DNA from 2 places in the Adhaeribacter radiodurans genome. Region 1 is predicted to be linked to the other one. Evidence: riboswitches for the same ligand, from Rfam matches in the RefSeq annotation. Region 1 holds a riboswitch; the other holds the start of a gene.
The links. Region 1 has a riboswitch for S-adenosylmethionine ahead of metH (methionine synthase). Riboswitches for the same ligand answer to the same signal wherever they lie in the genome.
Positions count from the first base shown of each region.

Region 1 (7,713 bases):
TCGATGTAATTTACAATTTCGTTGAGCGGATAATCGGTAAAAACCTGAGTGCCCAGTACTTTAGGCGTGTACACGTCTTCGGCGCGCCATTCAATCGGAAACTTGTTAGCGCGGGCTTCGGACAACGTCACAAACTGCTTGTCTTTCTTGCGGTTCAGGTAGCTGTCGCGCAGTACTTCGTATTCAGCCTTTACATTTTTAGCGTAGGCTTCTTTTTGTTCGGGTTGCAACAGGTTCCCTACTACGGGTACCGTGCGCGATGCGTCCAGTACGTGTACTACCGGTCCACTGTAATTCTGATCAATTTTAACGGCCGTGTGCGCCCGCGAAGTGGTAGCGCCGCCAATAATGAGCGGTGTTTTAAAATTCAGTCGTTCCATTTCTTTGGCTACGAACACCATTTCGTCCAACGAAGGCGTAATTAAACCGCTTAAACCAATAATGTCCGCGTTAATATCGATAGCCGTCTGCAAAATTTTATCGCAGGATACCATGACGCCTAAATCCACGATTTCGTAGTTATTACAAGCCAACACCACACCTACAATGTTCTTTCCGATGTCGTGTACGTCGCCTTTTACCGTAGCCAGTAATACTTTACCGGCATTCTTACTTTCGTCGCCGGGTTGTTTGGCGGCTTCAATGTAGGGCAGGAGGTAGGCCACTGCTTTTTTCATTACACGGGCACTTTTTACTACCTGTGGCAAAAACATTTTACCTGCCCCAAATAAATCCCCAACCACGTTCATACCTGCCATTAACGGGCCTTCGATTACTTCCAAAGGACGAGCGTATTGTTGACGCGCTTCTTCAATATCAATATCAATGTAATCGGTAATACCTTTTACCAGCGAGTGCGTTAAACGTTCCTGCACAGGAGCGTTGCGCCAGGCTTCGTCCTTTACAATTTCTTTGCCTTTGTTTTTTACTTTTTCGGCGTGTTCAATTAAACGCTCAGTGGCATCGGGCCGGCGATTAAACAATACATCTTCTACTAACTGAAGCAGGTCTTTCGGAATTTCTTCATACACTTCAATCTGGCCGGCGTTCACAATGCCCATGTCCAAGCCCGCTTTAATAGCGTGGTATAAAAATACCGTGTGAATCGCTTCGCGCACCAGATCATTACCCCGGAAGGAGAAGGAAACGTTACTTACTCCACCGCTTACTCGTACGCCCGGTAAATTTTCTTTTATCCAACGGGTAGCATTAATAAAGTCGATGGCGTAATTGTTGTGCTCCTCCATGCCCGTAGCCACGGTGAGTATATTGGGGTCGAAGATGATGTCTTCGGCCGGGAAGCCCACGTCTTGGGTGAGTATGTTGTAAGCGCGCTGGCAAATTTCGATGCGGCGTTCGTAATTGTCAGCCTGACCTTGTTCGTCGAAAGCCATTACCACCACGGCGGCGCCGTAACTCAAAACTTTGCGGGCAACTTCTTTAAATTTTTCTTCGCCTTCTTTTAAGCTGATGGAGTTAACAATGCCTTTACCTTGCACGCATTTTAAACCCGCTTCAATTACACTCCATTTGGAGGAGTCAATCATGATGGGGACGCGGGAAATATCGGGCTCGGAGGCAATTAAATTTAAAAAATGAACCATGGCTTTCTCCGAATCGAGCATGCCTTCGTCCATGTTCACGTCAATAATCTGAGCGCCATTTTCAACTTGTTCGCGGGCAATGGCCAAAGCTTCTTCGTATTGCTCGTTCAGAATTAAACGGGCAAATTTCTTGGAACCAGTTACGTTGGTGCGTTCGCCAATATTTACAAAGGTAGAGCCTTCAAAAATAGTGAGTGGTTCCAGACCGCTGAGTTTAGGCAAGGGCGGCAATTGCGGAATGGCGCGGGGTGGGTATTTAGCGGCTTCCTGAGCAATAGCTTTAATGTGTGCCGGCGAGGTGCCACAACAACCACCAATGATATTTACAAAATTATTTTCCAGAAAGTCATGAATATGCGCGGCCATTTGCTCCGGCGTTTCGTCGTACTCGCCAAAAGCATTTGGTAAACCAGCATTTGGGTGCGCACTCACGTAAAATTTAGCTTCTTTAGCCAAGGTTTGTAAGTGCGACCGTAATTGTTTGGCCCCTAAAGCGCAGTTTAAGCCTACACTCAATAAAGGTAAATGCGAGATGGAGAATAAAAATGCTTCTACCGTTTGACCTGATAAAGTCCGGCCGCTGGCATCGGTAATCGTACCCGATACCATAATCGGAATGCGTTTACCGGTACGTTGCGAGTATTGGTCAATGGCAAACAGCGCCGCTTTCGCGTTGAGTGTATCAAAAATAGTTTCTACTAACAAAGCATCAACACCCCCGTCTACCAAGCCTTCTATCTGGCCAGTGTAGGCTTCTACTAATTCGTCGTAAGTAATAGCCCTGAAAGCCGGGTTATTTACGTCCGGCGACATGCTGGCCGTGCGGTTGGTCGGGCCAATAGAACCAGCCACAAAGCGCGGCTTGTCCGGATTTTGCGCGGTATATTCATCGGCTACTTCCCGGGCAATTCTAGCCGACTCGTAATTGAGTTCGTACACTAGGTCTTCCATGTGGTAATCGGCCATACCCACGGTAGTAGAACTAAAGGTATTGGTTTCGGCAATATCGGCGCCGGCGGCAAAGTAATTAGCGTGTATCTCCCGGATGATATCGGGCCGGGTAATGGATAGTAAATCGTTATTGCCTTTCAGGTCGTGCGGGAAATCCCGGAAACGTTCGCCGCGGTAATCTTCTTCGGTGAGTTGGTAGCCTTGAATTTGCGTACCCATAGCGCCATCCAGCACCAGGATGCGTTTTTTAACTTCTTCTTCTATGCGTGTCATCGTGTTATAAGCAAAAAAAGATTAACCCTTCTGGAGGGCGTAATTTTTTGCTTATCAAGAGTTTTGAGCTGAGTTTTTCAGGCGGAAAGCCTTTTCTACCCTCATCTTCCCCCACGGTGTGCACCGTTCGGGGCTGGAAGTAGCACCCTGCCAGCCAGGGTTGCTAAGACATCAACGGGCCAAGTCCCTCCGTCTTTCTTGATAAGTTTGGCAAAGATAACACGCTGATTTTTATTGTGCAAATACCAGATGTATTTATAAATAATAGGAGCTTAAGGTATATTCTTGTGAAAAATTTAAATATCAGGCTAATATTAACAAATTAACAACCGCATCAGACTTTTGATTTTTTTAATTATGCTACCAGGTAAAAGGTTAAACTTAGATGAGATTGGACAAACCCGGAATGCTATTCAATCTGTTTGTAAAATAGAGGAAATAAGCCCCGAATCAATAAAAGAGGCTATCGTAATTCGAGGCTTATTTTCAGGAAGCTGGCATAATAATTTACTCAATAAGTAACTTGCCGCTTTGCAGTACCTTACCATTGTCAGCTAAAATCCGGTAAAAATAAATTCCGGTGGTAACGGGCGGTAGTTTAATGCGGGTATTGCCGGCGTTTAATTTGGTTTGCAGGATAACCTGTTGCAGGGCATTATACAGCCGGTACTGCACCCGGGGTACCTCGAGTTTATTCTTTACCCAAACAAAGTCCCGGGCCGGATTAGGATAAGCCGTAAACAACTCACCTGTGCCTGGGTCAGAGATGCCAGGGCCTTCCCCAAGGCCGCCGCTTACTAATGGGGGTGTAGCTACCAGAGTAAGGGTAAAATCTTGCTGGATTAAAATGCCATTTACTTCGGAAATACCGCGTAAAACTAATATATACGGCTGGCTTCGTCCCCACGATTCTTCGGGGTTTAAGGTTATTTCAGCTAAAATACCATCTTCCGTAGCAATGGTGTCCATTGGTATAGAGGCAGAATCAAAAAATAACTCGGAGTAAGCATACAGGTTTTTTGCCTGGCCGGTAGTTTTGTATTTTACTTTTATTTTAATAGGCTGCCCAGCAGTAAGAAAGATCTGGTTTTCATCGGTAATAGATAATTCCGAACGGTTTTCGATGGAGAAGGAATGAGTGAAATTATCCGGGGCGGGAGTAACGTTAATAATAAAATCGCGCATAATGGTGCCCACCAGGAGTTTGTTCCGGTATTCGTTTACACGCACCGCAAAACTGTATCTTCCTAATTGCTCCGGTTTGTCCCAGATAAATTCGCCGGTTTTTGCGTTAATACTTACTTGCGGTGGTAAGGTGTAGCCTTTTACATTTTGTATTAGGCCAATGCCATTGTCGTTTAAAGCGCCACTTAAAGGAGTTATAAGTTCGTATACTAAGCTATCACCATCTAAATCAAAGGTAGCCAAACTGTGCCGGAACGTTTGATTTTGCACCGCGCACGGAATCATACCCATGATAAAAAGCTGTGAATGGTTTGTAACATCAAACGGATCGATTGAGAACTGCGCTTTAATGGTTAAAGCTTGCTGATCAGAATTAGTAAGATTAACTATATTATTGGTACGGCTAGGGGAATAGTAAACTGCTGTAAAGGTGCCTGGTCCGGAAAAAGTATATTCAAAGAAATACAAATTTTGATAAATAGAACCACAGGAATTAGAGATCGCGATTTTACTTGTTCGGGCGGAAGTAATTTTAATTCCATCGCCTAAATACAAGGTAGCCGCCGGTTCGTTTGCCTGACTATTCCTGTCAGTAAAAGTTACCAACTTAAAGAAATAGCGGAGCGGGTTAGCTCCAGCCGTAGTATCGGCTTGATAGGTAAGCTGACCACCCAATAAATGCGTAGCCTTGGCGGGTAGAACCACCAGGAAAAATAACAGCAAACAACCTGATAAAAAGCGGAAAGTAGCAGCCATAATTTAGTAAAATTTAGAGATAGTAGTGCCTTGTTACTATTAATAAAATAAAACTGCTTCCCTCTTAGTCAACACCAAGACCTTTACTAGAAAACAGTAATAAAAATAATTCTGGTTAATACTAAATTAAAAGTGTAATCACTGCACCAAGGAAGAAAAAAGTCTGTAATGATTTTACTTAATGTACTTTATCTTGTTGATTTACAAAGAAGTAAAATGCTTTCTGGTTATCTTTTTTATTCCTGTTAGGTAAGTTTAGTAAAAGCAATTATTAGTGCTTATTGTAATTCAAGATCGAAACACTATTTACTATTTGCCACCAGGTTAGCCAACGTAGAGTAACCTTAAAGCAAGGAATTTATTTCTTCCGTTTAATATAAAAAGCTTAGGTTGAAAATAAGCTATGCCTGGGCTATGAGGTAAGAATTAGAGGAATCCAAGTAGCTAAATAGCTAACGGATAAAGTACTAGAAATAAGGTAGGTTTGAAAAAAATATTTAGGGCTGGGTAGGTTCTACGTGAATGAGTACATCGTACACCGAAGGTTTCTGGCGCATAACTTCGGCTTTTACCGCGTGGGCAATATCGTGTCCTTCACGTACCGATAAATCGCCATCTACAATAATATGTAAATCCACGAAATACTCGAAGCCCATTTTACGAACTAAACATTTATCTAAGCCTTGTACTTGAGGAACTTTAGCCGCAATAAGGCGCACTTCGTTCGCAAACTCAGAAGGAGGTGCCGCATCCATGATTTCGGTAAAAGCCGGCATAAAAATGCGATACGCATTTATAACAATTATCGCTGAGGCAATAAGAGCCGCCCAATCATCGGCGCTTTCGTAGCCTGGCCCCCCGATTAAAGCAATAGCAATACCAATAGCAGCCGTTAAAGAAGTAATAGCATCGGAGCGGTGGTGCCAGGCATCCGCTTTTACCGCCGCACTTTCTATTTCGGAGCCTACCCGGTTGGTATAACGGTACATGCCTTCCTTTACTAAAACAATAATTACTAAAATAATTAAGGTAAAGGGTTCCGGCGTAACGTGGGGCGTAAGAATATGTTCCACGCTTTGGATGGCAATAAAAATAGCCGCTGCAATTAAAGATAAAGCTACTACAATAGCTGTTAAGGGTTCGGCTTTACCGTGGCCGTACGGATGGTTAGAATCTGGTTTTTTAGAAGCCGCTTGCAAACCAATCCAAACAATAAATGAAGTAAACACATCTGAAGCCGATTCAATGGCATCGGCAATAAGCGCGTACGAATTCCCAAAATAACCTGCTAAGGCTTTTATAGCTACCATGCCCAGATTAGCTATAATACCCAACAAGGTAGATCGTAAACCTTTTTCGACGGGATGAGCAGAAGTGGTACGCGGTTGGGTCATGGGTGTTTATTCCGGAGCAAGGCAAATTTGGTTACAAAGGAGTGCAAAGGTAAGCTTTTTTATTTTCAACCGGGAAGAAGAGAGAGTATTTGATAAGCTTATAAAAACCTTGCTCCGTAAGATAGATAAGGCGGCGCATTACTCAGGAAAAAACTACCTGAATTAGTAATTCACAATTGCCAGAAATAGCAGAAATTACATTCTCGGATATCGTATTGTACTTTCCAAAAATATGACGCAAGTATTCATCCTTGATTCTTTTAGTAAATCCGGATGGTAGTGTTATTTAATTGTCCCAGCTCGCTGACGAATACCCGCCTTTACATAAGCAAATTACCTGATCCGTTCAAAGATCAGGTAAATAGAAATTTAGTAAGATTGAATAGCCGCACGGAACTTAACCAGAAATAAAATATTAAATAAGGGAAATGCCTTTTATTGGCGGATGTAAACTAAGAGCCGGCGCTTATTTGTTTAACCATGCCCGAGATACCGTTCTTTTCTAATTGCGCTTTCACTTCTTCGGCTTCCGAGCGATTGGTAAATTTTCCTGTTACTACCCGGTGTACTTTTTTACCATTTACGGTATCTTCGTTCATGATAGTGGGTAGCTGTTGAGTAAAGTTTTTGATTTTATTGGAGTGCAACTTAGCCTTATCCGGATCGGCAAAAGAACCGGTTTGTATAACAAAGTAATAATTTGTAAGAAGAGGACTTGCAATGGGAGTAAGTAATTCTTTTTCTTCAGTATCATCTAAGGCCATTAAATCAGTAGCCTCTTCATTATTTAATACCTGAACTCTTACCTTACTGGTACCCGTTACATTTATCCGGCGGGCAGCAGCTTCTGATAAATCAATGATATGGCCTCTTCTCCAGAAACCACCCCGATCGTTTATACGCACCACAACGCTTTCATTGTTGGCTATATTGGTAACTTTTACTTTGGTGCCGAAGGGGAGAGTATTATGGGCGGCGGTCATTTCATTTTTATTAAATCTTTCCCCGCTGCTGGTTTTTCTGCCTTGATGTTGAGAGCCGTACCAGGTGGCAGAACCCGTAACGGATGAACCTTTTTTTTGAGCAAATCCCTCGCTCGTCAGGCCACAAAAAACGATAATAAGAAGGCTGAATACATAAGGTAGTTTGTTTAACATCATGTCTTCATTAATTGGTGTAAAAACAAAGATAGAATAAAATTTTATAAAAACTACATTATAGCCCTTTTGCGTGGCTTTGTGAAAAGGGACGTGGTAGATACGGCACTTTTTAGATAGCGCATTGTACGGGTTTAAATCCAGTATTTTTATTAGATAAGAGCTATTTAGAAGCTTTTTTAAGGTAAATAGCGCCTAAGAAGTAATCTTAAACGTACTATTAGTATTCTTGTAAAAAAAGTAAATTTATTTTATAAATGAAGAATTTGTCTGGTGATAACGCCAGATTTTATCGGCCGCTTTCAGTTATAAATCTATGGATTTTGGTAAAGTATCGCACCCTGAAATAGTAAATTTCGAATTACCACCTGCTTCTCCGGCTACTCCAACCTT
Region 1 covers NZ_CP055153.1:5,861,376-5,869,088, reverse strand. The annotation lists gene metH (methionine synthase) at 1-2,828, opposite strand, end outside; SAM riboswitch class I at 2,927-3,036, opposite strand; gene HUW48_RS23290 (T9SS type A sorting domain-containing protein) at 3,336-4,769, opposite strand; gene HUW48_RS23285 (cation diffusion facilitator family transporter) at 5,267-6,163, opposite strand; gene HUW48_RS23280 (septal ring lytic transglycosylase RlpA family protein) at 6,616-7,323, opposite strand; gene HUW48_RS23275 (DUF72 domain-containing protein) at 7,637-7,713, shown strand, end outside.

Region 2 (7,713 bases), 1.5 Mb from region 1:
ACCCGTACTTACTAAAAACGCATCCGATTCGCGGAGTAACTCAATGTTCTGCAATAAAGTGTCGAGCCGCACATAGCCGATAATGTATTTAAAATCTTTCGCGATAAATTTCTCGGAAATATTTTCAAACTGCAGCGTTTTGAGTAAATCTTTGTTGGTGTAGCGCAGATAAACTTCTACCTCAATATTATTAGTAGAGTTTACTTCGATGTGCTGCAGGTGTTTTTTGTATTCGTATTTGTAGCCGTAGGTTAAAGCCGATATATCCGATAAAACGGCTGAACCAGTAGGATACCCACCAGCTCCCTTACCCGAAAAGAATTGCTTTTCGGAGAAAGCAGCCTCTACAATCACGCCATTATATTCGTTGTCAACGTTGTAAAGGGGATGTTTGCGGGTAATAAACTGGGGCATTACAAATAAAGTAACGGTAGCTTCGTCTACTTTACTTACGTGCGGCACCAATTTGATTTTATAGTCTTTCTCGCGGGCATATTGAATATCGTACTTCGATAAATTTTGAATGCCGATATTAAAAACAGTATCCGGGTTCAGGAATAAGCCAAAAGCATGCGCCGCGATAATAGTTAATTTATATTTAGGGTCAAATCCACCTACGTCTAGGGTGGGGTCGGTTTCGGCAAAGCCTAAATCCTGGGCTTGTTTAAGGGCTATGTCGTAATCTAAATTCTCGTTAAAAATTTTTGATAGAATATAGTTCGAAGAACCATTAAAAATACCACTTACGGCATACAGTAACTCATTATCGTAGTACTCTTCCAGTGTCCGGATAATCGGAATAGAACCGCAACATGAGGCTTCGTACAACAACGATACCTGGTGCTCGTGCTGCAATTGAACCAACTCTTCTAAGTGCTGAGCCACCATTTTTTTATTGGCAGTTACCACGTTTTTACCTTTTTTTAAGGCAGTAGCTACAATCTCAAAGGCTTCGTCGGCATTATCAATCAATTCAACAATCAGGTCAATTTCCGGATTGTCTAAAATATCATCTTTTTCGAACGTAAAGTAGGAAGTAGGTAACTTACGCTTTTTAGTGCGGTCTTTTACACATATTTTCTCAATGCTGGCTTTAATACCGCGGCTGTTTTCCAATACATCATATAACCCCTGTCCTACGCAGCCAAACCCAAACAAACCTATTTTCTGAATCTTAGTCATAAGTAATAAATAACACGTTTTTGGCTGAAGTTTTCACAGCCGGTATAACGTTGTGGTACTAATTAGAATGCAAAATTAATGGAAACCAATATCTTGCAAAAATTTATTTCGCTACTGGTACGGCCAGAAACGTCTCAATAAGCTGCGTTAATTTTTCGGTTTCAATTAAAAATCCATCGTGCCCGTAAAAAGAATCAATTTCCTGATAGATTGCTCCCGGGATATGTTGAGCCAGATACCGCTGCTCTGATGTTGGGAACAAGATATCGGAACTTATTCCTATTACTAAAGTTTTGGCTTTTACCTGTTGTAAAGCACTTTCTACGCTGCCGCGATGCCGCCCTACATTGTGCGAATCCATGGTTTTACTGAGCGAGATGTAAGAATACGCATCAAAACGATTAACTAATTTTTCGCCCTGGTAATTTTGGTAGGAACTGGCGTTAAAATTATCGGTTCTATTTAAATCTGTTTCGCGTTGCGTTTTAGAGTACGTATCGTAAGTACGATAACTGAGTAAAGCAATGGCCCGGGCAGCTTTTAAACCTTTTCGGCCTCCATCCGGCACGTTCAAATGATAGGTATGATCGGCGCGAATGGCCATGCGTTGGGCTTCGTTAAAGGCAATGCCCCACGGCGAATGAAACGCGTTGGTAGCTACTATTAGTAAATGCTGAACAATTCCGGGTTGCAGAATTGCCCATTCCAAGGCTTGTTGCCCCCCCAGAGAACCACCAATTAAAATATTAATTTTAGAAATGCCCAGATGTTGCCGTAAAATTTCGTGAGCGGCCACCATGTCGCGAATAGAAATATCTGGGAAGGACTGAAAATAAGCCTCACCCGATTCAGGGTTTTCAGAAAGTGGACCGGTGGTACCGTAGCAGGAACCTAAGATGTTCGCGCAAATAATAAAATGTTCTTCCGGATTAAATAAAAAATTGGTTCCGAATAAGCCTTTCCACCAATCAAACACATCCGCATTGGCCGTAAGCGCATGACATACCCAAATAACATTATTTCTTTCGGCATTTAGCGTACCGTAAGTATGATAAGTAATCTGAAGCTGAGGTAACGTTTTCCCACATTCGAGTAAAAAAGGCTGTGGGCAATGTAAAATTTCCTGACTCATGCGTTGTGTTATTTCCGCAAAGATACAAAAACCAAATTTACAGTCAGGAAATTCCACTCCTGCGCCGCCCACCCGTTGTTATGGCAACAGCAGAAATTGCTGCAACAACAAAACAGAGGTAATTTTGAGTCTTTATATTTTTTCACTGTTAATTCTTAAAAATAGATAGATAAACTATAGCGGATTAATTTCTATTACCAACTTACACTTCCTATAATCCTGCCGGGTAAAGATTTTTTAGCCGGCTATTGCCTGGTTAAAGAAAATAGCCGGCTAAGTTAATTAAACAGATTCTATAATCTTCTCGGTAATTTCTGAACCGGGGCTAGTAGCATCTGTATTTGAGCCACCAGACCCACCAGAAGTATTTACCTGGGCAAAAGCTTGCTCAAAGTCCGCTTTAATATCATCAATGTGTTCAATACCTACCGATACCCGCAAAAAGGTTGGGGAAACACCGGCGGCTTTTTGTTCTACCTCGGATAATTGCTGATGGGTAGTAGCTGCCGGTTGAATAATAAGCGTTTTGGCATCGCCTACGTTGGCCAGGTGGCTGGTAAGTTTTAAATTATCAATAAACCGGGTAGCGCTTTCTTTATCGCCTTTTATATTGAACGACAACATACCTCCAAAGCCTCTTTTTAAATATTTTTTAGCTAATTCGTGGTAAGAACTGCTGGGTAAACCCGGATAATTTACACTATCAACGAGAGGATGTTGTTCCAACCATTGCGCTAGTTCCTGTGCATTTTGTGAATGACGCTCTACCCGCAACGATAAGGTTTCTAAGCCTTGTAATAGTAAAAACGAGTTAAACGGACTAATAGCCGGACCAAAATCACGAAGCCCTTCTACGCGGGCGCGAATAATAAACTGAATATTGCCAAACGGACCATTCGGGCCAAATACATCGCCAAATACCAAGCCGTGATAGCCTTCGGCTGGTTCAGAGAATTGTGGATATTTGCCATTATTAAAATCGTATTTACCGCCATCTATTATTACCCCGCCAATGCTGGTACCGTGGCCACCAATCCACTTCGTGGCTGATTCAACTACAATGTGGGCGCCGTGTTCTAACGGCCTAAAAAGATATCCACCGGCGCCAAAAGTATTATCTACAATTAAAGGTAGGTTGTGTTTTTCGGCAAGAGCGGCAATGGCTTCAAAATCCGGAATATTAAAGCCTGGGTTACCAATTGTTTCCAAGTAAAGTGCTTTAGTTTTATCATCAATTAGTTTTTCAAAACTCTCCGGATTGTCGCCGTCGGCAAAGCGTACTTCTACACCAAGGCGTTTAAAAGCTACTTTAAATTGGTTGTAGGTACCACCGTATAAAAACGAGGTGCTCACAAAATTGTCGCCGGCTTGTAATATATTATTTAAAGCAATAAACTGCGAAGCCTGCCCCGAAGCTACTGCCAGAGCGGCTACACCCCCTTCTAATGCCGCCATGCGCTTTTCAAACACATCGGTAGTAGGGTTCATAAGCCGGGTATAAATATTCCCGAATTCTTTCAGGGCAAATAAATTAGCTCCGTGCTCCGCGCTATTAAACACGTAAGACGTAGTTTGGTATAAAGGTACCGCGCGGGAACCAGTGGTTGGATCGACTTCTTGGCCGGCATGTAATTGTAAGGTTTCAAATTTTAAATTTGGAGCAGACATAAGCTTAAGGTTGAAGTTTAAAAAATAATAGCAGCAAGATAAAACAGATTAGTATTCGCGGTACTTCCCGGATTAAAAAACGAATTATAAAAAAGTAAAAATGCGGGAAACGAAAATAGCTTAACAGCTACAACAACCAAAAGTTACAGGCCATATAGAACGTAAAAAACTTGGCAGAACAGCAGAAGGCTGCACAATAGTAGACCCAGAAAGGTATTTAGTGTATTTCATATAAAATTAATTTATATTTCCCCTACATCGGGATAGGAATTGGCACCTTTCAACAAAGGCTGATGGTTGCCAGAGGGTCAGGGAGCCTATTCTCTCGCCTCTTCTTTATAAATCAATTCTGTTTGGTAACAGGGTTTGATGTTGCAAATTAAGTATAGGTTTGGAGATATTTCCAAATTTACCGGAGTATTTTTGCAACTAACAGGCAGTCACAGGAATTGAGTTTGGTACTTTATTCAGACCGAACATTTAAAAAATTAAATTAGTAAACCCGCCAAGGTAGCTGAAAGATAAGAGGCCAAGGTACCGCAGATAAGGGCTTTAAATCCTAGTTTTGCTAAATCGGCCCGGCGCGAAGGAGCCAATTCGCCAATACCGCCCACCTGAATAGCAATAGATGAAAAATTAGCAAATCCGCAAAGGGCAAAACTGGTAATAAGAAGAGTTTTAGGATGCAGGGTTTCTTTAATTTTTACTAAATCCAGGTAAGCTACAAATTCGTTTACCACCATTTTAGTACCCATTAATGCTCCGGCCGTTTCCACATCTTTGCCTGGTACACCCATGGCCCAGGCAAATACGGCAAAGAGTTTCCCCAATAATAAATTTAAACTAAGAGCAGGTACCTGAATAAGCGGACCCAGTTTGCCGAGTAAAACATCAATTAAGGCTATTAAGGCAATAAACCCGATTAGCATGGCGGTTACATTTAAGCCTACTTTTAAACCATCCGAAGCCCCAGCGGCAATAGCATCTATAATGTTGGTGTGTGTTTTTTTTACTTCGAGCTTTACAATGCCTTTCGTCTCGGATTGTTCGGTTTCGGGGTAAACAATTTTAGCTATTACCAAAGCTCCCGGGGCAGCCATTAAACTAGCCGCCAGTAAATAAGGCGCAGGTACACCAAAAGAAATATAAGTAGCCATAACTCCACCCGCAATACAAGCAAACGAGCCCGCCATTGAGGCCATTAGCTCCGAATTGGTCATACCTTTAAGGTAAGGTTTAATCATAATCTGTGCTTCTACCTGGCCCACAAAAGCACTTGCCACGTTCGATACCGCTTCGGCACCGCTAACGCCCATGGCCCAATGCACGGCCTTGGCCATAGCAGATACTATTATCTGCATCAAACCAATATGGTAGGCAATATTTACCAGAACCGCCACAAAAATGATAGTTGGAATAACATTAAAGAAAAATATATGACCGTTGCCTATCCCAAAAGCTTTTTCGAGTACCTCTTTGTTTACTAATGCGCCAAACACAAATTCTGAACCTTTCTGCGCAAGGCTCAATAATCTCTCGATGCTGTGACCTACGTAGCCAAAAATAGCTTTGCCAGTATCGGTTTTTAAAATAAAAATGGCTAGCCCAAATTGCAGTAATAAACCAACTCCTACCAACCGGTAATTAATGGCCTTGCGGTTATTGGATAGTAGGAACGCTAAACCTAAAATAAGTACTATCCCAATCAACCCCGTAAATCGCTCCATAAAAAAGTAAAGGTGTAAATCATATGGTGTTAGAATAAGATAATTGTGTTTTTCACCTGGCAGGTTGTTCTACGCGGAACAGAATTGTTTGGGTGATTTGAACAGGTAAAGTTAAGTTAATTTTAAATGTGAGTTTTTAAGTTTTGCTAAGTTAATTTGAAAATTCTTAAACTTACTTTGATTAAACGCATAAAAAAGAAAGGGCTTCGGTTAAATAACCGAAGCCCTTAAAAATATAAAAAAGTTAATTAGCTAGCTTGTGAGAACCGGCGGTTTACTTCGTCCCAATTAATCAGGTTAAAGAAAGCAGTAATATACTCAGGCCGACGATTTTGGTATTTTAAATAGTAAGCGTGTTCCCAAACGTCTAAACCTAATAAAGGAAAACCGCCGCAATTTTTTTCGACATCCATAAGTGGGTTATCTTGGTTGGCGGTAGAGCAAATTTGTAAGTTGCCACCTTCCATTTGGCACAGCCAAGCCCAACCCGAACCAAATCGGGTAGTAGCCGCTTTCGTAAATTCGTCTTTAAATTTTTCGTAGGAGCCAAAAGAACTGGTAATTGCATCGGCAATTGGCCCGGTGGGCTCGCCGCCGGCATTAGGAGCCAGAATGGTCCAGAACAAATTATGGTTGTAGTAACCACCACCATTATTGCGCACTGCCGCTGGAGCATTACCAATATTTTGCAGGATTTCTTCAATGGATTTTCCTTCCAAATCGGTACCCTGAATGGCATTGTTTAAGTTGGTAGTATACGCCTGGTGATGCTTAGTATGATGAATTTCCATGGTTTGCCGGTCGATATGTGGTTCCAGGGCATCGTAAGCATAAGGTAATTGAGGGAGTTCGAAAGCCATAGTTTTATAGTTTTAAAGGTTAGATATTCAAGTATGTATAATACCAGCAAAAGCAGCCAAAGATAGCCGCTAATTTCGTTTATTCAAAAAAAACTCCCGGAGCAGTTCCGAGCATTCGTGCGCCAGAATACCGCTTTCCATTTCCGTTTTCGGGTGCAATAAAGTACTCCCAAAACGCCGGAAGCCTCGCTTCGGATCAGCTGTAGCATATACCAATCGTTTTAATTGCGCCCAATAGCTTGCTCCCGCGCACATAACACAAGGTTCTACGGTTACGTACAGGGTGCATTCGTGCAAGTATTTATTACCTAAGTAATTTTCTGCCGCTGTAATAGCCAGTATCTCGGCATGGGCGGTTACATCGTTTAACTTTTCGGTTTGATTGTAGGCCCGGGCAATTATTTTGTTTTGGCTAACCACTACTGCGCCAATAGGAAGCTCGCCTTCTTCTAAAGCGTACAATGCTTGTTTGTACGCCTCTTTCATAAAATGTTCGTCGCTGAGTACTGAAAGCACGTGGGTTATAATTAATAAAATAAAATATGAAGTCAGATAACTTTAACTGCCTTTAGCCCGATTTGTTCTGTTATTTTTAGCTAATTTTAATGGAACGCATTATTTTATTAGCGGTAGCTTGCCATTCGGGTTTTAAATTTGCCGGACAATTAAAAGTAAAAATCAGCAGCTTATCGTTTTCAATTGCGTATTGAACAATCGTGTATTTCTGGATAGGAGCTAATTTATTTTTTTTCTTGTCATCATCCTTTACTGACGATACAAACTCAAAAACCAAAAATTCATGGCCATTAAGAGTAGTTACTTCCTCCCGGATAAATTGTACCTCCGAATACATACTTAAAATGGCGGGTTTATAAAACTTTTGAAGCAACGGTATGTCTTTCTTCGCGAAAGTAGAAGGTTTTTCTGTAACCACTAAATCAACTAAGCCGTTGGCTCCGGTATAAGCTGCAATAGGTTTCCGTTGCGCCGGATACCTCGATGCAATCAATTCGTCTGGCATAACCCCAAAATCAGCGGGCAAAGAGGTAGTAATATTTTTAGTAATCTTAATTGGTTTTAACCTGCCAGGCCCAAAGCTGCTTAGCCCAAAAACTAATGTTAAAGAAAGAAAGAGATATTTCAT
Region 2 covers NZ_CP055153.1:597,720-605,432, forward strand. The annotation lists gene HUW48_RS03010 (homoserine dehydrogenase) at 1-1,182, opposite strand, end outside; gene metX (homoserine O-acetyltransferase MetX) at 1,286-2,314, opposite strand; gene HUW48_RS03020 (O-acetylhomoserine aminocarboxypropyltransferase/cysteine synthase family protein) at 2,597-3,982, opposite strand; SAM riboswitch class I at 4,222-4,327, opposite strand; gene HUW48_RS03025 (NupC/NupG family nucleoside CNT transporter) at 4,471-5,709, opposite strand; gene HUW48_RS03030 (superoxide dismutase) at 5,958-6,569, opposite strand; gene HUW48_RS03035 (nucleoside deaminase) at 6,639-7,085, opposite strand; gene HUW48_RS03040 (hypothetical protein) at 7,162-7,713, opposite strand.
Region 2: linked by a shared signal. The riboswitch ahead of HUW48_RS03020 (O-acetylhomoserine aminocarboxypropyltransferase/cysteine synthase family protein) and the one ahead of metH (methionine synthase) in region 1 are both predicted to bind S-adenosylmethionine.